2 regions of the Paenibacillus sp. LBL genome follow, and region 2 is predicted to be linked to the other one. Evidence: riboswitches for the same ligand, from Rfam matches in the RefSeq annotation. Region 2 holds a riboswitch; the other holds the start of a gene.
The links. Region 2 has a riboswitch for cyclic di-AMP ahead of M2277_RS29985 (C40 family peptidase). Riboswitches for the same ligand answer to the same signal wherever they lie in the genome.

Region 1 (7,379 bases), on a different contig from region 2:
GAAGTGATTATCCGGTGTCTTGCCAACGCAAGCCACAAACTCCTTATGGGATCCAGGCACGACCATGAGCGGGCCATTAAAGGGATAGTTATCCTCTAGTGCGATGGAGCAGCTCAAAGCCCTCATCCGCGGCATGCCGTCCTCCACGTGCCACGTTTCGAAATCGGAGTGCCAGTAGAACTCCTTGCCCGTAAAACCCGGCTTGTAATTGATGCGCGATTGATGGATATAGGTCTCGCTTCCCAGCAGATATTCCACAATGGCCAGGAGTCTCGGATGCTGGGACAGCTCCTGGAATACCGCATGGCTGTGATGCACCGCGAACACCGAACGCACTTCGTCACCGCCTGGCTCTCGAATAACTTCATCCTTCTCCGACTCTCTCGCGGTCACCTGTAGACTGCGGGCTTCCGCCTGATAGTGCTGCAGTTCCTCCCGATCGAAGAAACCTTCCAGAAACAAATATCCGTTGCGCTCATAGAATTCGGATTGCTCCAGTGTTATAGAAGCATCCGGTGTCCAGTCCGAATACACCACAGGATCCTGTCTCTTTAAGAGTCTTGGCTCTGAATGCAATCTTGAAGGATAAACGTCCATCTCTTTTTCCTGAAACGCCGATACCTGATTATGACTCATCGCATGTCATCTCCTTTGTTCGATATGGGGGCAAGCAGCGGGTAGGTTCCTTCCTCGTCATGAACTTCAGCCCCCGTCAGCGGCGGATTGAACACGCAGACCATCCGCATCTGGGAACGAGCTCTCAAGTAATGCTTCTCATGTCCATCCAGTGCGTACATCATCCCCGGAGAGATGGGGTAAGTCTCACCCCCGACCACCTGGATCTCACCCTCTCCCTCGATGCAATAAACAGCCTCGACATGATTTTTGTACCAGATCAGCGTCTCGGTTCCGGCCTTAATGATGGTGTCGTTGAGGGAGAAGCCCATGCCGTCTTTGGTGAGCAGGAGTCTTCTCGAATTCCAAGTCTTCGCATCGATATCGTCCTTCGTATCCACAATCTCTTCCAAATGTTTAACAATCATGACAACCTCTCCTCTGCTGCTAATTGTTTCACGCTGTTTATAAATATCCCCAATCCCTGCTCCAATGTGTCCATCTCAATCGTCAGCGGCGGCATGAGTTTCGCTACTTCACTGTGCGGACCTGACGTTTCCATAATCAGTCCCTGCTCGAAGGCGATTTCAGACAATCTGCCTGCGAGCTCCGGCTTATTAAAGGCAAATCCCTGGATCAGCCCCCTGCCCCGTATTTCACCGCTGAGCTGTGGATAATCCTTAGCTATACAATCCAAGGATTCGCGAATCTGATTCTCGCGAATACCGATATCAAGCTGAAAATCTTCCGTTTCCCAATAATTCAGCGCTGCCGCTGCAGCAACGAATCCGAGATTGTTGCCCCGGAAGGTGCCGTTATGCTCGCCCGGCTCCCAAATATCGATCTCCGGCTTCATCAGCGTGAGCGCCATCGGCAAGCCGAAGCCGCCGATCGATTTCGAGAGGCATATGATGTCCGGCTCAATACCGGCATCATCAAAGCTGAAGAACGGACCCGTTCGGCCGCAGCCCATCTGGATATCATCCAGAATGAGCAGCATCCCCTTATCCTTGCAGATGCGCGCAAGCTTTTGCAGCCATTCCCCGCTCGCAGCGTTCAATCCGCCTTCACCTTGTACAGCTTCAACGATAACCGCCGCCGGAAGCGGAATACCGCTCCCCGGATCATCCAGAAGTTTCTCCATATATGCCATCGTATCCACGTCATCGCCGAAGTAACCGTCATAAGGCATAAATACCGAATGGCTCAGATCCACGCCAGCACCCTGCCGCTTGAAGGAATTGCCGGTAACAGCCAGTGAGCCGAGGGACATGCCGTGAAAGGCATTCGTGAAGCACAGAACGGTGCTGCGCCCTGTCACCTTCCGCGCGATCTTGAGCGCTGCCTCTACCGCATTCGTGCCGGTCGGACCGGGGAACATCACTTTATGATCCCAGCCTCGCGGCTTTAGAATGACTTCCTGAAAGCGGGTCAGAAAGGTCTCCTTCGCTTCGGTAGCCATATCCAGACTGTGTGTAACACCATCCAGCATCATATAATCAACCAGCTTCTGTCGAATCTTCTCATTGTTGTGTCCGTAATTTAACGCGCCGGCGCCGGCAAAAAAATCAATGTATTCATTGCCTTGCGTATCCCACAGCCTTGCATTCCGAGCCTTGTCAAAGACCGTCTGGAAGCTGCGGCAATAACTTCTTACTTCCGATTCCAGATTGTTAAACACCGTAAGCTTCGGTTTCTCCATGACTTGATTGTCCATAATTCCCTCCATTGGTCTATATGTCATTGAAAAAGGGGCCTATCACGAATAATGGCTCATCTTCATGTGACGTTCCATCCGGGAACATCTCCGCTCCATAACCTACGGTTACGGTGCTGGGAATGGATTTCTCCTCGGCATAACCGAGAAATAACCGGCGGGATGCCATGTTGCTTGGCGATACCGTTGTTTCAATGAAGCGAACGCCATGACATGCCCTCTGGTTCATGAGTCCTGTCAGCATGGCCTTCGCAATCCCTTGCCTCCGATGCGAGCCGGCAACGGCCACCTGCCATACAAACAGCGTTTCCGGATTACGCGGTGAGCGGAATGCAGAGATAAAACCGATGATGTCTCCTTCGTGCTCGGCGATCATACAGGTATCATTGAAATAGTCTCCAAGCAGCATATAGCAATAGGGGGAATTCAGATCTAGTGATCCGGTATCTCTTACGAGCTCCCACACCCGGGCGCCATCCTGCGCTTCCGGTCTGCGATAAACGATGTCCACTCCAGTATCAACAATCATTCTATACAAGCACCTCTTTCCATGATCAGTCCCCTGCTCATTTTTCAATTAGAGCGGAATCGCTGCAGAAAGTTTTGCAGCCGCTCGCTCCGGGGATTATCGAATATCTCCTCCGGCGTCCCCTGCTCGACGATCAAGCCGTCCGCACCGAATATGACCCGGTCGGCGATTTCCTTGGCAAAATCCATTTCATGCGTAATCAGCATCATCGCCATATCGCCTTCTTCCGCGATTTCCCGGATCACCTCCAGCACCTCGCCTACCAGCTCCGGATCCAGAGCCGAGGTCACCTCGTCGAACACCATCACCTTCGGCCGCATGACCAGCGCTCGTGCGATAGCAACACGCTGCTTCTGCCCCCCGGACAGATTGGCCGGGTACATCTTCAGCTTGTCGTCCAAGCCGACTTTGCCCAGTATGGAGACGGCCCGCTCCTCCGCCTCCTCCTTGGATAAACCCAGCACTTTGCGCGGGGCCTCCGTCACATTGCGAAGCACACTCATATGCGGGAACAGATTAAAATGCTGGAAAACCATACCGACGCTGCAGCGCATTCGATGCAAATGCTTCTCGTTTGCCCGAACAAGCCTGCCCTTCTCTTGCATATGCCAGAGAAGCTCACCATCAACCTCGATGGTGCCTTCGGTCGGTTCCTCCAGTGTCATTAACATCCGCCCCATCGTCGTTTTGCCCGAGCCGCTCGGACCAATAACAGCCACCTTTTCTCCAGGCTGCATCTCCAGATCGATGCCTTTAAGCACCTGGAGATCACCAAACGACTTCGTCACGCCCTTGTATCTCACCATCGGCTTCACTTCCGCTGCCGGGTTTGGATCAGGCTGCGGCACCTCGGCTCCGGCAAACGCATCAATTACTACTGCGTTCAATAGACTCCCTCCTTATTTTCCACGCTGCAGATTCATTCGTTTCTCCAGCCTTTGCACCAGCAAAGACGCGATATAACTGATAATTAGAAACAGAATGCCAACCAGCGTATACGGCTCGAATGCACGAAACGACTGGGAAACGATATTCTTGGCTGTCAGCATCATCTCAACAAGCGTAATGGCACACAGAATCGGTGTTTCCTTAAACATGACAATCAAATAATTGCCCAGCACCGGAATAATAGGCGGCACCGCTTGCGGCAGAATAATGCTCCGCCAGGTTTGGGCTTTCGTGTAATTCAGAGCAGTTGCAGCTTCCCACTGCCCCTTGGGGACCCCTTCGATGCCAGAACGATACACTTCGGACAGATACGTGCTGTAATGCAGCCCAAGACCGATCACCCCGGCATAGAAGGCCGGAATGGAGATTCCGGTAAGGAGCGGCAGACTGTAGTACAGGAAGAAGACCTGAACCAGCAGCGGTGTATTGCGGATAAATTCGATAATACCTTTGGTCATGAGCGACACAGGCTTCCACTGGCTTCGAGCAGCAAAGGCAAGCAGCAGCCCGATTATCAAGGCCACCACAAAAGCGCAGAGCGTCACCCATACCGTCATTTTTAATGCACTCAGCAATTCCGGCAGGATATCAAACACATAATTCCAATCCCACATCCGCTATAGCCTCCCCGCCGTCCATTTACGCTCCAGCAACCGAACTGCCATCGAGACAAGCGTAGCTATGACAAAATACATAAGAAGCAGCAGCACCAGAATCTCGGATGTCCAGGAAATATAGTTGTTGCGCAGCACCATGGCCTGATACGTCAGATCCGCCATCGTGATGAAATAGACAAGTGACGTAGATTTGATGAGTTCCACCAGCTGATTTCCGAATGGCGGGAGCATTCGCAGTGAAGCTTGAGGCAATATAACATTCCACATCCTTTGCCATGGCTTCATATTAAGCGCCACCGAAGCTTCCCACTGTCCTTTTGGAACAGCCAGCACCGTGCTTCGGACAATCTCGGAGCCATATGCGCCAAAGTTGAATCCAATCGCAAGGATGGCTGCCAGCATTTTGGGAAGCTCAATGCCGATAAACGGAAGAGCAAAATACAACCAGAACAGCTGCACCAGCAAGGAGGTTCCCCGAAAGATTTCCACATACACGGCTGTAACCGTGCGGACGATCCACAGCTTCGACAGTCTGGATAAACCGGCTGCGAAGGACATGGCAATGGCCAGAACAGCTGAAAAGAAGGCGACCAAAACCGTAATCTCCGCTCCTTTCAGCAGAGTAGGAAGAAAATCGATCCATGAATTCGGCATACTATTCACCGCAAAGCGCAGCGGCTGTCATCTCGCCCGGCAGCTCTTCTTCGGTAAATCCAAACTTCTGCAAGATCTCCAGCAGCTCACCTGACTCCTTCATTTTTTCAAGCTCCGCATTATAAGCCTCCTGGAATTCGGTATCCGCTTGACGGAATGCCGTGGCCCCATAGCCCCGAACGCTTTCACCGTCGATGACCGGCTGTTCGAAATCCGCGACGCGTTCGATGTTGTCATCGCTGGCCGAATCCAGCATCGCCTGCAGGGACGGTCCCGTCATGGTAATCGCCTGCACCCGGTCTGCCTGGAGGGCACTGATGGCCGAGGCCTGATCGGGAACCTGTATGATCCGGTCCGAAGGGATGCCTGACTTCTCCATATAGCCGATTTCAACCGCGCCAGTCATGACGGCCACCTTCGCCTGATCATCCTTGGCAATATCTTCGTAACTTCCGAGTCCACTTGGATTCCCTTGCTTCACGGCAAGAGCTTCCCCTATGCTGTACTCCGGATTAGCAAACAAAACGGCGGAGCAGCGGTCCGGATTGATGAACATGCCTGCAGTGATCAGGTCAAACCGTTCCGCCTGAAGCCCGGCAACCAGGGAGCCGAACTCCGTAAGCTCACCTCTCATCTCCTTAATGCCAAGTCGCTCCAGAATGACACGGGCAATCTCAACGGCTTCGCCTGTAAGCTCCCCGCTGGCCTCTTTGTAGGCATAAGGCTTTTCATTGGCAAAACCTACGGTAATGTACCCCTGCTCTTTGGCCCGTTCCAGCGTGCTCCCCTTATCGCCGCAGGCCGCGAGCGATACCACCATAACCAATGACAACAACAGCACAACAACTTTCTTCAACACCTTCCACAACCTTTCGCAATGACTTTGTCGTTCCTAAAAACGGCATGATGAAATTATCCATGTTAACACATGTGTTAACTCGGATATGTGACATTCAGACACACTTGCACAGTCCGGGGGCTCAGGGGAGAGGTTGCATCCATTTCCCTGTGCCTTGTAAACCCAAACCGTCTGACTGATTCAATTGGCTAAACATTAGCAGGCATTGCCCTCCTCTTTTGCAGAATACAAAAAGACCACCAAACAGGGGATCTAGACATAGCTCCGCCAGCAGGGGGTCAAAAAATAGAGAAAAGGCCCCTATAGAGAATAAAGGGCCTTTGTTATGAACATCCATTATGTATACAAGACCCATCCACTGCTGACGAGGTTAGCTGACGGACTCGGGTAAGATGGTACCCTACACTCGTGAATTCAAGTGACTCGCCCCTGATGAAACTGGTTCCCCCGCTCTCCGGAAATGTATGCCGGAAACTAAGCGTGTGTTCATGATAAAGGGAAGCTCAGTAAAAGTCAAACCCCTGGAGCTGCATTTTCTGGAAATTCGGAGGTGAAATCAGCGCTCTTCCAAGGCATATTAGTAGCCATAATCTCCACAAATTCAGGGCTGTCCCCTGCCTGTCGCCTCCTTGTTCGGAGGTGTGTTTTTCGCTATACAGCAGGCATTGCGCCCATCAGATAACAGATAATTCATGCGGTAGATCATTCATGACATGAATCATGAACGATGCAGAGGGGACAAGCCCTCAACTTCGAAACAGAATTTTTTTTTTCAACACGATCCATTATAAGCTTTGTTAGCCCCCAATTTCGCTATTCCAATATCATCACGATCGCTTTTTTTCGCTATTCGTTTATAGACTGATTCCTCAGAGGCTATCGTACATTCTTAAAATAATAGGTATATATCTATCATTTATAAGCTGTTAACCCATGCGGCTAAGAGAGCATTTGCGTAGTATAAAGCAAATCTAAAGGAGGTGCTTGATTTGGATCGTTCTTCTAGAAAGAGAAAATTGTGTGCTCTTAAAAAGATAGAGAAAAAAGTACTGCACGCCAAGAAAAAAAGATGTCCTGATAACGGCAATAGTGGTAAAGGTGGACACAAGCCGATTCGTCGCCACTGTGTCAGAGGTCCCCGCGGACCGGTTGGACCGCAGGGACCTCTTGGACCAGTCGGACCTGTGGGGCCGGTTGGAGCTCTTGGACCCGTTGGACCGGTCGGGCCAGCTGGGCCAATTGGGCCTGCTGGACCTGCTGGATCGTCAACAGGCATTCCGGGTCCAACAGGACCTGCAGGACCCGTTGGACCTGTTGGACCTGTCGGTGCTGCTGGAGCTGCTGGAGCGATCGGACCCGTTGGTCCTGCTGGAGCCGTCGGCCCTACTGGGCCAACAGGGGCTACTGGGTTGCCAGGTGGAGGAGCGATCATTCCTTTCG
Region 2 (7,379 bases):
CGAGCTCTCCTTTAACGGGCAGTAGGTCTGTGCACTGGATCGTCAGCCTCTATCATCTAGGATGATGTATCGGCCGATTGTTCATACTTATCATCACTCATGATTCGTTTGGCACCGACGTAACGCTGATCATAGTAATCCTCAGCAAGTCGGTTGATGACGACACCGCGATTCGACGAGGCATGGGCGAACTTGCCATCGCCTACATAAATGCCAACATGGGATATACCGCTCCCCGTTGTGTTGAAGAACACCAAATCGCCAGCCCGCAGATCTTTGCGGGTTATGTTTGTCCCCATATCGAATTGAGAGCCGGATTGATGCGGGAGCTTCAGGCCGAGTTTGGCATACACATACATGGTAAAACCGGAGCAGTCAAATCCGCTCGTGGTTGTACCTCCATAACTATATCTTGTACCCAATACCTTATCAATTTCCTGGTCCAGCGCACTATCGGCAAACACGCTGCCAATGCCTGAAGTGAACAGTAACGTAATACTCAGGGCTGCCGCTGATAACGTCTTCTTCAGCATGAAGAGCTCCTTCCGCTGCCTGCGAGTTAGCTTGAGGGTTCGGTTGAAGGTCCCCTATGATCCCTTTACAGCAAGATCAATTCACCCGTAAATGGTTCCCCCGCTTCCCATATCCATGGGAATTCGGCAATCGTAATCTATGTATTAAAGCACTTACATTAATGACAAAGTTGTTACTGTACCCATTCTATCAGACAGCAAACAAGCTTGGCAATTATTTCTTGATGACTTTCGCTATTTTTCAATAGCATCAGCTGTCGAAGTGTCAGGTATAATCAATTATTTTCCAATATGCGTTTAATGAAGGCCGGGAAGGGTATATAAAAGGTAAGGATCTTTATGAAGGGCTGCCAATAATGCTGATGAAGTTGTTTCTGGATTAATAAAATTTATATTTTTTTTGAAAAGCGGGAACTTTTTCGTTGTCCCAAACGTTATAGAGGTATACACAGTGAACAAAAGAAAAAAGCCGCTGGGTGAGATCGGCACAATCTCAAAACTCCAGGGCTCTCTTATAAGGATAAATCAATAAAGTTCCAATTAGTTGTAGTTTACAGCTACAGATTTGTACGTGCTTTGACTCATCACTCGCTTAGCGCCCACATAGCGCTGTGCGTAATAGCTTTGGCTTAGCGGACTGACAATGACACCGCGAGAAGATGAGGAATGAGCGAACTTTCCACCCCCAACATAAATACCCACATGAGATACACCTTTACCGGATGTGTTAAAGAACACGAGATCGCCAGCTTTCAAATTGCTCTTGGATACTGCCGTACCTACCTTGTATTGAGCGGTAGATGTTCGTGGCAGGCTGAGACCAAGCTTCTTGTAAACATAGGTGGTGAAGCCGGAGCAGTCAAAACCATTTGTTGTGGTTCCACCTGTTTTATAAGATACACCAATGGCTGGTTTGATTGCGGTATTTAATTTGGAATCGGCGAAAGCGCTTCCGGTCCCTAATGTGAGCGCGAGGGCCAGGCCGAGAGAAACGGCCGTTAACTTCTTTTTCAAAACGAAATGCTCCTTCCAATGCCTGCGAGGTTAGCTTAAGGGTTCGGTTGAAGGTCCCCTATGATCCCTCTCTTGCGAGATCAATTCACCCAAAACGGATCCCCCGCTTCCCAATCGATATGGGAATTCGGCTCCTTAAAATGTTGATGAACCCATTCATTGACGTCTGACGTTCCAACATGATTAACGAAATAACATAGTTCCAGCAAAAGTTACAGTAAAGATGACAAAGTTGTTACTAACATATTCGTTATTTTAGCAGAGTATTAACATTTTGGCAAACGAGGAAAGTGTATATTTAAACAAAAAAACCTGTCCCAGTCATGCTGGAACGGGTTTTTTTGTAATTTCGCGCTCTGAAATTTGTAATATGGAGGATAAATGAAATCCTATTTTCTGTAAAAATGGCAGGGATTAAGATCCATGTCGCTTCCGGTTACAGTTTATTCGCGAGCCTGTCGATCATACTATTGTAACGAAATGTAACTTCTAGGAGTGCTGTGAGGATGATGATTTCCACAGATGATACTGGGAGGAAATTACCCAAATTTGGAAAAGTCCATTTAGAAAATAAGAGGCCTGCTGAATAATTAAACCGATTAGTCCTGCCCAGATGAGTGAGGCAGAGCTAAGGAGCAGAAGTATAACAACGGCGGCACCGCCCACGGTTATGGACAGGAGGACTGCCGTGCCCATATTGTTGAAGAGAGTTAGAATAGAGCTGATCATACCTGAATCACCGATACGGCCAAACTGCATATAGAGCAGGGATATCCGAATCAGATAGGCGTACAGGAACCAGCCTGCCGCATAGGGCAGCGCGTGGAGCAGCAGAGCGGGCTCCTGGATGCCGTTGAGCAGGATCGGGAGAATTTTGGGCACAATCCAGTAGCCGGGAGCAAAGGTGAGGATCAACTCGATCAGATAGAATATCGTCACGGGTTTCCACAGCTTCTGCATCCCCGTGAAGAAGAACAAGCCGCGTTCACCTTGGGCTTCCTGGTGGAGGTTATAGAAGATGCCTGCCCGTATGAGCGGGGTGAGCACCATCCGGATGAGCAGCAATCCAGCCAGAAGCCATCCGTAGGTATGGACCGTATTGCTTAACGTCAGGCTCATCTCTCCCTCGTAGAAGAACAATAGCCGGCTCAGTTCGTTAGGTGCAGAGTCTGGATACCGCATCAGAAGGGGAACGACGGCTGATTTTACAAGTCGGTACAGGCAATATCCCCACAGCAAACGGTATAAGAAGAGCAGAATAGAGACGTATAATTGGTCTTTAACACTGGTCCACCCTTGGCCTGCATAAGTTTTCATGTGCTCCCCCCTCACCATGACAGGCTGCCGAACAGCGTCTCCACGAGTTTGGTAATGCTGAGATTCCAGCGTGTCACCACTTTCGGATCCATTCCTGCCTTCATATAATTATTGATGTGTTTGTTCTCAAGAACCATGGAGTATTTCGGGTCAACCATCGCCCAGGATAGCGGCGAGGTGTAGTCCAGAGTGTAAGTGACTTTACCGTCCTTGCCACTCCAGGATCGCTCCACGGTCTTGCCGTCCTCGAACGCAAATATGATCGGGACATCGGTTACATCTCCGTCTTTGCTTGTAATCTTGACCGTAGATTCATACTCTGGATTGTCCTGCGTCCCTTTATTTTTGGTTTTGATCAGATCGATTGCGACGTCCGCCATTTGGTTTCCATATACATACTGGTCAAAATAAGACTGCCAGGAGGTTTTGCTTACTTGTTCAACGACCTTCTGGAAGTCGGACGTGGTGGGGTGCTTGAAACGGTATTTCTGGGCATAGGTGTTCAGAATCTTCTCCATCATCCGCGGACCGACCTGCCGTTCTATGCCTTGCAGTACAAGTTTGCCTCTCGTGTAAACGTTCAGTGCATAGTTTTCGTGGGAGCTGTATTTCCAGGAATCCATTTTCAGCGGTGCAGGTGAGGTAATCGACGCTCCTTGAGCTGCGGTGTTGGAGGTAATACCGTATTCCTTCTCCATCACTCTCTCTTCAGCATAGGTCGCAAAGGCCTCGTCCAGCCAGGCTTCCTCAAACTCGTTATTCGCAATAATCCCGTAAAAATATTGATGGGCGATCTCATGGATGACGGTTCGTTCCAGCTCATACCCCGGTGAATCATTTCTGGCACCGAAGGCAGTTACCAGCGTCGGATACTCCATGCCGCCGGCACCGTTGCCCGATTCAGGCGGCACCACGATGGACAACGTGGAGTATGGATAGGATCCATACCATTTACCAAACGAAGCAAGTGCGGATTTGGCAGCATCGAAGTATCGGTCCTTTAAGTCTTTATGCACAGGATCAAGGTACAGCTTGATGCGGACACCCGGTACACCTGGCGCAGAGAAGGCTTCTTCTGCCGTGACAAAGTTCGGTGATGCTGACCAGGCAAAATCATGGACATCGTCCGCATAGAATTGATAAACCTTCTCGCCATTGGTCTTCTGTGCGGGCTTCGTCGGGAATCCGGTAGCGGCAACAATATAATTTTCGGGAACCCGGATTCGAACGCTGTAGATGCCGAAGTTGGAATAGAACTCGGAGTTGCCGTGATATTGATGGAGGTTCCATCCCTCATCCGTTCTTCCACGAAGACCTGCCGGCTCATAGACTGAAATTTTAGGGAACCATTGGCCAGCCATAATAAAATTCTCGGTGGTGCCCATGCGCGCAAATATTTTGGGAAGCTCGACTTCAAACTCCATATGGATGGTGATGCTTTCCCCGCTTTTTATGGGTTTTGGCAATCTTAGTTTGACAAGGCTGTGATCCTTGATGTTGCCGTCATCCGGTTGAACGAATTGAAGGCGATGCGTCAAGGCCAGGCCTTCGGTTGTTTTCACGCTGGTAATGGTCATGGAGCCGTATCCGTCATCAGGCATAGGATCAGAACGCAATCTGCCGCCAGATTCCTTCATGAACGTTGTTTCGTTGGATGAAAATGCATTGGGATACAAATGAAAGTACAGCTCGTTTACGCTTTTTTTGCCTGGATGGGTCCAAGTGAGTGTCTGTTTGCCCTTAAGCTTGTTCTCTTCAGGCTCGTACCGAACATCCATGTGATATTCCACTAAACGGTCGCTCAGCGCCGGAGCGGGAACATCAGGCTGCACCTTAGGCGGCGAGAGAGGGGACTTCTCCACGGCGGAGACCGAGGGCTTGCCCGCATTTGGGGCAAGGGCGGACGCTGAGGACCCTGGATTCAGAAATATCGGCATCGATCCTGCAAGCAATCCAAGGGCGAGCAAGGATGATAGAAAGACTTTGGCACGTGGTGGGACCATATCGAACAACCTCCCGTTGACAAGCATCTAGTGCATGTATATGTTTGCTTTTGGGGGATTATTAGTTAAAATAAAATTATTGGGACATGGTTATCAAATTTGGCAGCCGTCACGTAAGGATCGGCTCTGAATATAGGAGGTCGGCAGCAGTGGAGAATGAAGATCAGAAGCAGGGTGCCAAGAAGCAGATTGCTTTGAATATTATTAATAGCAAGAGTAAGCATAAGGGGTTTGGATCAGGCTCCATCGATCTGAATAGTTTGTCTCCTGTCATCATCGACAACGGTGAGGCTCGAGTGGATATTGGAGCGATGCATGCCAAGAGCAAGGTGGAGAAGGGAATTCGTTTCAGCATGAATCGCGATGACGTTCCCAATGGACGCCAGGTGTGGATCGTGTGGGTGGCTGTAGACCGTACTGTGGAAGGTCAGCATTATGCAGGCATGACTACCTGCGAGATGTGGATAGACCATGAGGCCCGCCGAGGCTGGAAGATCCTCGCGGATCATGTCAATAAAATGGATGCGGCCATGAAACGCAAAATCAATCTGGATGGCCTGGGTGATGTAGAGAAGAAGGCGCTGCGTGAACTGTTGATCTCACGCAACGAAGAATGGTGGAATGCTTCACCGGACGAGTTCAAGGATGCTCTTCAGACAACGGAATCATGAAGTCGGCAAGTTATATGATAAGCCTGACATAATAAAGAACCGGCAGGATTCATAACGAATCCTGCCGGTTTTCTGTTTTTTTAAAAAGGCAGTGTGTAGGTGTGCTTCGCGGTTTTCCCCAAGAAAGGGTTTTTGAAATCGAAACTCAGCTTACCATTGGCATATCCTTTATAAGTCAGCCCGTCACCGAAATAGCCGACTTCATTGGATGGATACTCTTCAATCATGTCCTTGCTATCGGCATCCAGAAGTTCAGGATAGATCAGCTTCGCTGTGCTGCCGGCAGGATGTACGACGTACAGTGTAGCTTGTTTATACGGACGGACGAGCAGGAAGTCTCCCTCAATGGCCTCGATTATAAATTGGTCATCCACGCCTGTAAGCTCAGCGAGATTGTAGGTCTTGACCGTTTTACCCGTTGGATGTACCAGCTCCAGCGTACTGCCATTCATCATCGCGATGTTGCCTTTGTAGCTGAGTTGGTCTCTGCTGTAATTGATCCCGGCAAAATTGGAGTGGCTGGTTTTGGAATGCTTGAGAATTTTGTTGTCTTGAATAAGCACACGGTATCTCTCTTGATGAATGTGCGGCTCGCCGTAATCGTTCATAATATCGGCAACGTAGGTGCTGCTGTTGATTCGATGTGCGCTTATGCTCAGAAGTTCAAGATTCTCAGCCGGTAAACGGCCGACTTGGACAGGCGTGGTTCCGGCTTTACCCATCAACAGTGTCCCATAATCGCGGTTGACCCAGAACAGGACATTGCCAACAGCAGTATAGGCATAGCCTCCCTGTGAGCCAAAGGTCGTCGTTAGCCCGGATTTACTGTCATACTTGAGGGGAATGCTGAAACCCTTGGTAATGAGACTGGCTGGAACGTAGGTCACACCTTTTTTTACCACTGGTGCAGCTTCAAGCTTCAGAACGGTGCCCTTGGCATTGACTGCGCGTGACTGTCCAACTGTAATGCGAACAGATTGTTTCGGACTGTTGATATACAGCTCGTTTTTCCCTGGAATCGTAAGCTGCAGATGCAACTGTTCAGAAACTTCCTTCAGCGGTATAAACAATACGCCCTTATTTGTATATGGTTTATGCTTCACATCCAGAGCGCCCCAGGCTTTGCTCTGTGATGTTGAGGCTTCTGCTGCATGGGCAGGTACGGTTATGAGGGATGAAGACGTGAACATTAATGAAAGTGCTAAGGATGCGGTGCCTGCTAATTTAATGAATTGAACGGTTTTCATGAAATTCCTCCTTGGTGGTTATCACTCCCATCTATTTAAACGTCTGGCTAATGGAAAATGTTTCTCTAAATCACGAGTTCATGTAAAAAATGAGAGATAGAAAAAACAAAAACCGGAGCTGCTCCACAAGGGATACAGCTCCGGTATTATTAATATCCTGACTTTAACTCCTTATCCTTGCCCAGCAGGATGGTGAGACCCAGCAAGGTAACGATAATGGTTGCTCCCATGTCCGAGATAATCGCAATCCAAAGTGTCAGCCATCCCGGGATCGTGAGCAGCAGTGCGATGGCTTTCAGCGACAGGGAGAGCCCGATATTCCACTTAATAATCTGATTAACCCGTCTAGCCGTTTTGATGGCCCCGGGCAGCTTCCCAAGGTGATCCTGCATCAGCACCACGTCGGCGGTTTCAATGGCACTGTCGGTTCCTTTGCCCATCGCGATGCCAAGATCGGCCGCCGCCAGCGCAGGGGCATCGTTAATGCCATCACCGACCATGCCGGTTTTTTTACGGGAAGAAAGCTCCCTGACCTTGGCAACCTTTTGTTCCGGCAGCAGGCTTGCGAATACACGGGTAACCCCGGACTGCTTC

Region 1: it holds a riboswitch for cyclic di-AMP, as region 2 does, so the genes downstream of both, ehuB (ectoine/hydroxyectoine ABC transporter substrate-binding protein EhuB) here and M2277_RS29985 (C40 family peptidase) in region 2, are expected to answer to the same signal.

Annotation. Positions count from the first base shown of each region.
Region 1 is NZ_JARXYU010000012.1:116,307-123,685, forward strand. It holds gene thpD (ectoine hydroxylase) at 1-636, opposite strand, end outside; gene M2277_RS22250 (ectoine synthase) at 633-1,043, opposite strand; gene ectB (diaminobutyrate--2-oxoglutarate transaminase) at 1,040-2,332, opposite strand; gene ectA (diaminobutyrate acetyltransferase) at 2,349-2,861, opposite strand; gene ehuA (ectoine/hydroxyectoine ABC transporter ATP-binding protein EhuA) at 2,906-3,748, opposite strand; gene ehuD (ectoine/hydroxyectoine ABC transporter permease subunit EhuD) at 3,761-4,423, opposite strand; gene ehuC (ectoine/hydroxyectoine ABC transporter permease subunit EhuC) at 4,427-5,080, opposite strand; gene ehuB (ectoine/hydroxyectoine ABC transporter substrate-binding protein EhuB) at 5,082-5,936, opposite strand; cyclic di-AMP (ydaO/yuaA leader) riboswitch at 6,284-6,430, opposite strand; gene M2277_RS22285 (exosporium glycoprotein BclB-related protein) at 6,929-7,379, shown strand, end outside.
Region 2 is NZ_JARXYU010000027.1:16,711-24,089, forward strand. It holds gene M2277_RS29980 (C40 family peptidase) at 57-530, opposite strand; cyclic di-AMP (ydaO/yuaA leader) riboswitch at 535-672, opposite strand; gene M2277_RS29985 (C40 family peptidase) at 1,074-1,547, opposite strand; cyclic di-AMP (ydaO/yuaA leader) riboswitch at 1,552-1,690, opposite strand; gene M2277_RS29990 (hypothetical protein) at 2,037-2,864, opposite strand; gene M2277_RS29995 (M1 family metallopeptidase) at 2,876-4,867, opposite strand; gene M2277_RS30000 (YwhD family protein) at 5,017-5,538, shown strand; gene M2277_RS30005 (stalk domain-containing protein) at 5,619-6,785, opposite strand; gene M2277_RS30010 (heavy metal translocating P-type ATPase) at 6,935-7,379, opposite strand, start outside.